Regions from separate parts of the Lelliottia jeotgali genome, predicted to be linked through region 2. Evidence: predicted binding sites of a transcription regulator. Region 2 holds the regulator's gene; the other holds the start of a gene.
The links. Region 2 encodes PurR, which represses purine synthesis genes. Its sites were predicted from a motif close to CANGCAAACGTTTGCNTG; they were not measured.
Positions count from the first base shown of each region.

Region 1: a site for PurR is predicted at 1,580-1,597, ahead of galS (HTH-type transcriptional regulator GalS). Genes of this name have one in related genera too.

Region 1 is NZ_JAENMQ010000001.1:1,012,703-1,016,840, reverse strand. It holds gene folE (GTP cyclohydrolase I FolE) at 1-376, shown strand, start outside; gene yeiB (DUF418 domain-containing protein YeiB) at 393-1,550, shown strand; gene galS (HTH-type transcriptional regulator GalS) at 1,706-2,728, shown strand; gene mglB (galactose/glucose ABC transporter substrate-binding protein MglB) at 3,024-4,022, shown strand; gene mglA (galactose/methyl galactoside ABC transporter ATP-binding protein MglA) at 4,104-4,138, shown strand, end outside.
Region 2 is NZ_JAENMQ010000001.1:27,706-31,843, reverse strand. It holds gene JBO43_RS00165 (MFS transporter) at 1-512, opposite strand, end outside; gene cydH (cytochrome bd-I oxidase subunit CydH) at 675-764, opposite strand; gene purR (HTH-type transcriptional repressor PurR) at 1,061-2,086, shown strand; gene punR (DNA-binding transcriptional activator PunR) at 2,105-3,016, opposite strand; gene punC (purine nucleoside transporter PunC) at 3,131-4,138, shown strand, end outside.

The DNA of each region.
Region 1 (4,138 bases), 980 kb from region 2:
AATGGTGACCGTGCGCGATATCACGCTGACCAGCACCTGCGAACATCATTTTGTGACCATCGACGGTAAAGCCACCGTGGCCTATATCCCGAAAGATACGGTGATTGGTCTGTCGAAGATCAACCGCATCGTGCAGTTCTTCGCCCAGCGTCCTCAGGTTCAGGAACGTCTGACACAGCAGATCCTGACGGCGCTGCAAACGCTGCTCGGCACCAACAATGTGGCTGTATCCATTGATGCCGTCCATTATTGCGTGAAAGCGCGTGGCGTTCGTGATGCAACCAGCGCGACCACGACTACGTCGCTGGGTGGTCTGTTTAAATCCAGCCAGAATACTCGCCAGGAGTTTCTGCGCGCCGTACGTCACCACAACTAATTACAGGGCAGGATAAATGGAGCGTAATGTCACGCTGGATTTTGTACGTGGCGTTGCCATCCTCGGTATCCTGCTGCTGAATATCGCCGCGTTTGGTCTGCCAAAAGCGGCGTATCTCAATCCTGCCTGGTATGGCGAAATCACCCGCAGCGACGCCTGGACGTGGGCGATCCTCGACCTTTTCGCACAAGTTAAATTCCTTTCTCTTTTTGCACTCCTCTTCGGCGCAGGGCTGCAGCTGCTGCTCAAACGCGGCAAGCGTTGGATCCAGTCTCGCCTGACGCTGCTCGTTTTACTCGGGTTTATCCACGGTCTGTTTTTCTGGGACGGCGATATTTTGCTGGCTTATGGATTAGTGGGTCTGATTTGCTGGCGAATGATTCGTGACGCGCACGACGTGAAAAATCTGTTCAATACCGGCGTCATTCTGTATCTCATCGGTATCGGCGTGTTGTTGCTGCTGGGGATGATTTCTGGCGGAGCGACCAATCGGTCGTGGATACCGGATGCCGCGAATCTTCAGTATGAACAGTTCTGGAAACTCAAAGGTGGTATCGAAGCCGTCAGCAATCGTGCCGATATGCTCGGCGATAACCTGATCGCGCTGGGTGCACAGTACGGCTGGCAGCTGGCCGGGATGATGCTGATGGGCGCGGCGCTGATGCGAACCGGCTGGCTGAAAGGGGAGTTTAGTCTCTCTCATTATCGCCGGACAGGGGCTGCCCTGGTGTGCATTGGCGTCGTCATTAATCTTCCCGCGGTTGTCGCGCAGTGGGTGCTGGACTGGGATTATCGCTGGTGTGCCTTCCTGCTACAGGCCCCGCGCGAGTTAAGTGCACCGTTTCAGACTATCGGCTATGCGGCGTTGATTTACGGCTTCTGGCCGCAGATGGCGCGCTTCAAGGTGGTGGCTGCCGTGGCGTGTGTGGGCCGAATGGCATTGAGCAATTACCTGCTGCAAACGCTCATTTGCACCACGCTTTTCTATCGATTCGGTCTGTTTATGAAATTCGACCGACTCCAGCTGCTGGCATTTGTTATTCCGGTCTGGGGGATAAACATGGTGTTTTCTGTTATCTGGCTGCGCTTTTTCCGCCAGGGCCCGCTGGAATGGCTGTGGCGTCAATTAACCGCACGTGCTTCAGGTGTATCATTGAGTAATACATCCAGATAACGATCTGGATCACAATCATTAACAAAACGGATGTAACCGTTTTCATCTGTGTGACCTTCTTCACGTAGTCCCCTCTTCGTCACTGCCAGAATAGCCTCCTTGCTAAACACAGGGGGTGTCTGTGAGTTGCTGCAATCCATATAAGGATGGTGAATATGATCACCATTCGTGACGTAGCCCGCATCGCGGGTGTTTCTGTCGCCACTGTCTCCCGCGTACTGAACAACAGCGCGCTGGTGAGTCCTGAAACTCGTGAAACTGTGATGAAGGCGGTGACGCAACTCGGCTATCGCCCGAATGCTAACGCCCAGGCTCTCGCCACCCAGGTGAGTGACACCATTGGCGTGGTGGTGATGGACGTGTCAGATGCCTTTTTTGGTGCGCTGGTCAAAGCCGTGGACGTTGTCGCCCAGCAGCACCATAAATATGTGCTGATCGGTAACAGCTATCACGAGGCTGAAAAAGAGCGTCATGCCATTGAGGTGCTGATTCGCCAGCGATGTAACGCCCTGATCGTCCATTCAAAAGCGCTCAGCGATGAGGAGTTGGCTGGGTTTATGGATCAAATCCCCGGGATGGTGCTCATCAACCGTGTGGTGCCGGGCTACGCCCATCGCTGCGTGACGCTGGATAACGTCAGCGGGGCGATGATGGCGACGCGTATGTTGCTCAATAACGGCCATCAGCGCATCGGCTATCTGGCGTCCAGCCATCATATTGAAGATGACGATATGCGCCGGGAAGGGTGGCAAAATGCTCTGAAAGAAGCCGGAATTACGCCCGCTGACAGCTGGATTGGCACTGGATCGCCTGATATGCCGGGAGGGGAGGCCGCAATGGTTGAACTGCTCGGACGTAACCTGCAACTGACCGCCGTCTTTGCCTACAATGACAGCATGGCTGCAGGTGCGTTGACCGCCCTGAAAGACAACGGCATTGCCGTGCCGCAGCATCTGTCATTGATTGGTTTCGATGATATCCCGATTGCCCGTTACACCGACCCGCAGCTTACCACCGTGCGTTACCCGATTGCGTCAATGGCTCGCCTGGCCACTGAACTGGCGTTACAAGGGGCCGCAGGACAGCAGGATCTCAGCGCAACACACTGTTTCATGCCGACTTTAGTGCGTCGCCATTCGGTTGCTATTCGGCAAATTGTGGCTCCGATCACTAACTGATTATGTTGGATGATGTAACCGTTTTCAATCTGTGAGTAAATTCACAGTATCTTAACAAGCCGCTGACTATGATGTCAGCGTTTTAGGGACTGAAACGCTATGTAACGGTGATTAATCACTTTCACTATAGCCAAAGTGCCACAAACAACCAATAAAACGCATTACTGGAGCGTTACCGAACACGGAAGATAGAAATTTTATAAGTGAACTTCGGCTGTCAGTAACGTTTTCTTAACATCTGCCCGCCGACCGTTATTCACAAGAACTACCCTGCATAAAAAAAACCGGAGATACCATGAATAAGAAGGTTTTGACTCTGTCTGCTGTTATGGCAAGCATGCTTTTTGGTGCGGCTGCGCACGCTGCGGATACCCGTATTGGTGTGACAATCTATAAATACGACGACAACTTCATGTCTGTTGTGCGTAAAGCTATCGAGAAAGATGCTAAAGCAGCGCCAGATGTTCAGCTGCTGATGAATGACTCCCAGAACGACCAGTCCAAACAGAACGACCAGATCGACGTTCTGCTGGCGAAAGGTGTGAAAGCCCTGGCCATTAACCTGGTTGACCCGGCTGCAGCAGGTACAGTGATTGAGAAAGCGCGTGGCCAGAATGTGCCAATCGTATTCTTCAACAAAGAGCCATCCCGCAAAGCGCTGGACAGCTATGACAAAGCCTTCTACGTCGGTACTGATTCCAAAGAGTCCGGTATTATCCAGGGCGATCTGATCGCAAAACACTGGGCTGCTAACCCGAACTGGGACCTGAACAAAGACGGTCAGATTCAGTTCGTGCTGCTGAAAGGCGAGCCGGGCCATCCGGATGCTGAAGCGCGTACCACATATGTTATCAAAGAGTTGAACGACAAAGGTCTGAAAACCCAGCAGCTGGCATTAGACACTGCAATGTGGGATACCGCTCAGGCGAAAGATAAGATGGACGCATGGCTGTCTGGCCCGAATGCTAACAAAATCGAAGTGGTTATCGCCAACAACGATGCGATGGCAATGGGTGCAGTTGAAGCGCTGAAAGCACACAATAAATCCTCTATTCCGGTCTTCGGCGTGGATGCACTGCCAGAAGCGCTGGCACTGGTTAAATCTGGCGCAATGGCCGGTACCGTGCTGAACGATGCCAACAACCAGGCGAAAGCGACCTTCGATCTGGCGAAAAACCTGGCCGATGGTAAAGCAGCGGCAGAAGGCACCAACTGGAAAATCGAGAACAAAATTGTTCGCGTACCTTACGTGGGCGTAGACCAGTCAAACCTGGCTGAGTTTATCGGTAAATAAGTTAGATATTGCCTGTTCTCACAGGGCGCAATTCTTTGCGCCCTTTTATAACGCGATATGCGAGGCCGTCAAGGTATAATTATGGTCAGCACAAATACTCAGTCCTCAGGTGAATT
Region 2 (4,138 bases):
ACCACGCCAAGTCCGGCCGTTGCGAGGAAAGACATGCGCCAGCCAATCACTTCACCGAGCCATGTCGCCGCCGGAACGCCGCCAATGTTGGCGATGGTCAGGCCCATAAACATGGTCGCCACCGCGCTAGCCTGCTTGTGTTTTGGCACTACGCTCGCGGCTACCACCGACCCTAAACCAAAGAACGCGCCGTGGTTCAGGCTGGTCAGAATGCGCGACAGCAGTAGCGTAGTGTAATCCGGCGCAATCGCCGACAGCACGTTGCCGAGGGTAAAAATCGCCATCAGGAAGATCAGCGCATTGCGGCGGGCGCGATGTGAGAGCAGCAAGGTCATGAGCGGCGCACCGACCATCACCCCTATCGCATAAGCGCTGATGAGCATACCCGCTGCCGGAATAGAGACGTCCACGCCTTTGGCGATCACCGGCAGGAGTCCCATCGGGGAAAACTCGGTAGTGCCGATGCCAAAAGCGCCAATCGCCAGGGCCAGCAAGGGAAAGTTGATTTTCATTGTTAACTCCGCAAACCGTGTCATCGCGCGACACGGGACTAAGATGTCAAAAGCATGACATCAATCACAAAAAATGAGAAGTTAACAAATTAGCAAAAGATTTTTGCGGGATGAGTAACAATCGGGAGAAGAGACGAGGGAGAGAACTCTCCCCCGTTTAAATCAGTGCAGGGCTGCGGTAAGACCTGCTGCAACAATCAAAGCCAGCACAATAACGGTAGTGGTCAGCGAAAACTTAAGATCGGCACTCATCAATTTTTCTCCTTTTAATCACCCCACGAAAAGTGAGCTTGCTCATTTTTACACAGTTTACCCCAAAAATCTTCCTGGATTTAGACTGATAACCGTTTTTGCGCTTCCCCTTTTCATCAAGATAAGACAAAATTCCACGCTAAATTTATAAGCGTACCGGCCACTGACCCCCTCCTGACGTTTTGAGTCGTTTTCCCGGCGTATCGCAATTCACATTGCGAGATAAGGGTGAGAGAAGGCAAACGTTTACCTTTAAGTATTTCAGGAGTTTAAGATATGGTCTGGAGTGACATGTAATGGCAACAATTAAAGATGTGGCGAAACGCGCAAACGTTTCCACTACAACCGTATCACATGTAATTAACAAAACACGTTTTGTTGCGGAAGAGACGCGCAACGCCGTGTGGGCAGCTATCAAAGAACTGCACTACTCCCCAAGTGCCGTAGCGCGCAGCCTGAAAGTGAATCACACTAAATCGATCGGACTGCTGGCGACCAGCAGCGAAGCCGCCTATTTTGCGGAAATCATCGAAGCGGTTGAGAAAAACTGTTTCCAGAAGGGCTACACCCTGATCCTGGGTAACGCCTGGAACAGCCAGGAAAAACAGCGTGCTTACCTGTCGATGATGGCGCAAAAGCGCGTCGATGGCCTGCTGGTAATGTGTTCTGAATATCCGGAATCCGTGCTGTCGATGCTCGAAGAGTATCGTCACATCCCTATGGTGGTCATGGACTGGGGCGATACCCGCGCCGATTTCACCGATTCAGTGAACGACAACGCCTTTGAAGGTGGCTATATGGCGGGCCGTTACCTGATTGAACGCGGTCACCGCGAAATCGGCGTGATCCCAGGCCCACTGGAGCGTAATACTGGTGCTGGTCGTCTGGCTGGCTTTATGAAAGCGATGGAAGAAGCGCTGATCACGGTGCCAGAAAACTGGATCGTGCAGGGCGACTTCGAACCGGAATCCGGCTATCGCGCGATGCAGCAGATTGTCTCCCAGTCACATCGCCCAACCGCGGTCTTTATCGGTGGCGATATTATGGCGATGGGCGCACTTTGCGCAGCAGATGAGCTTGGTTTACGCGTGCCGCAGGATATTTCGGTAATCGGATACGATAACGTGCGCAACGCCCGTTACTTCACTCCGGCGCTGACGACGATTCACCAGCCGAAAGACTCGCTGGGTGAAACCGCCTTTAACATGCTGATGGACCGCATCGTCAGCAAACGTGAAGAGTCACAGTCGATTGAAGTCCACCCGCGCCTGATTGAACGCCGCTCCGTCGCTGACGGTCCGTTCCGCGACTATCGTCGTTAATCGCCTCTGAGGGGCCGGTTATTCCGGCTCCTTCAACCACTCTCTGTTCAGCGTTTCGCTATCTCCCAGATAGGCCAGCAGCCATTCCAGCGCCGGTGACATATCGTTTTGCTGCCAGGTCAGGCAACACGCTGCATCCGGGAACGGGTTTTCCAGGGTTAACGCCACCCATTCGCCGCGATCTATACGCGGACGTGCGAAATGCACCGGCACCATCCCGACGCACAAGCCAGCCGACAGGCAGGTCGCCGAGGTTTCCCAGTCAGGGGCCACCACGCGCCGTTGGTTATCCAGCAGCCAGGTGATGCGTTTCGGCAGCGATCGCGACGTATCTTCCAGCACCAGCGACGGCCAGTTGCGCAACGTGTCATCGCTCAGCGGCCCTTCTATCGCGGCGAGAGGATGATCGCGGGCGACGACGCAGGTCCAGCTCAACGCCCCCATATCCCGAAACGCATAGCGTCCACCCACCGGGATCGCCTGCGTTGCGCCGATGGCCATCTCTACCCTGCCGTCCGACAGCGCATCCCACACGCCGTTGAACACCTCCTGCGACACGCGCAGCTCAACGTCTGAAAAGTGGCGATAGAAATCGACCACCATCTGGCGCGTGCGTTCGGGTTTGACGATGTTATCCACCGCAATGGCGAGATGACCGCGCCAGCCGTTGGCAATCTGCTGACATTGTTCGCGGGTGATCATCATTTTTTTGATAACAGATCGCCCTTCCTTCAAAAACCACACGCCCGCAGGCGTCAACACGACATCGCGATGGCGGCGTTCAAACAGCGGAACCGCCAGCCACTCTTCAAGCTGGCGCACAGTGTAACTCACCGCAGACGGAACGCGGTGCAGTTCCTGGGCCGCGCCGCTAAAGCTGCCGTTACGCGCGACCGCATCCACCACTTCTAACGAATATTCAGACCACATTTTTTGCCTGCAAATTTTTTGAATGCAACCACCAAATATTAGCGTTTCACAAGGAACTTTGCACTCCCTACACTTTGCGCCAATGAATACCTGCCTCTTTAGGACATAAAAACAATGCAACCCAACAAAGGATTTCTGATCTGGCTCGGCGGTTTAAGCGTGCTGGGCTTTTTGGCCACCGATATGTATCTGCCTGCGTTCGCCGCGATGCAGGAAGATTTACAGACGCCTGCCGCCGCGATCAGCGCCAGCCTGAGCCTGTTCCTCGCCGGTTTTGCCTTAGCGCAGCTGCTGTGGGGACCGCTTTCCGACCGCTATGGCCGCAAGCCCATTTTACTTTTAGGTCTGGCGATCTTTGCCGTCGCCTGTCTGGGGATGCTGTGGGTGCGCGATGCCACCTGGCTGCTGGTGCTACGTTTTGTGCAGGCATTCGGGGTGTGTGCGGCCGCCGTAACCTGGCAGGCGCTGGTCACCGACTACTATCCCGCCTCACGCGTGAACCGCATTTTTGCCACCATTATGCCGCTGGTCGGTCTTTCACCGGCGCTGGCGCCCCTGCTCGGCAGTTGGATCCTGGTGCACTTTGACTGGCAGGCGATTTTCGCCACGCTGTTCATCATCACACTGGTGCTGATGTTACCGGCGTTTACGCTCAAACCTGCACCAGCAAAACCCGCTGAGAACAACGATGACCGCGTGACCTTCCTGTCACTGCTGCGCTCACGCGCCTATCGTGGCAACGTACTGGTTTACGCCGCTTGTTCCGCCAGCTTCTTCGCGTGGCTGACCGGTTCGCCGTTTATTCTGCATGACATGGGCTACAGTCCGGCGGTGATCGGCCTGAGCTATGTTCCGCAGACCATCGCGTTCCTGGTCGGCGGTTACGGCTGCCGCGCGGCGCTGCAAAAATGGCAGGGACAGCAGATGCTGCCGTGGCTGTTGGTACTCTTCGCAATCAGCGTCATTGCGACCTGGGCCGTTGGCTTTATCCCGCACGTTGGGCTGACTGAAATTCTGATCCCCTTCTGCGTGATGGCGGTGGCGAACGGTGCAATCTACCCTATCGTGGTAGCTCAGGCGCTGCGTCCGTTCCCTCATGCGACAGGTCGCGCCGCTGCGCTG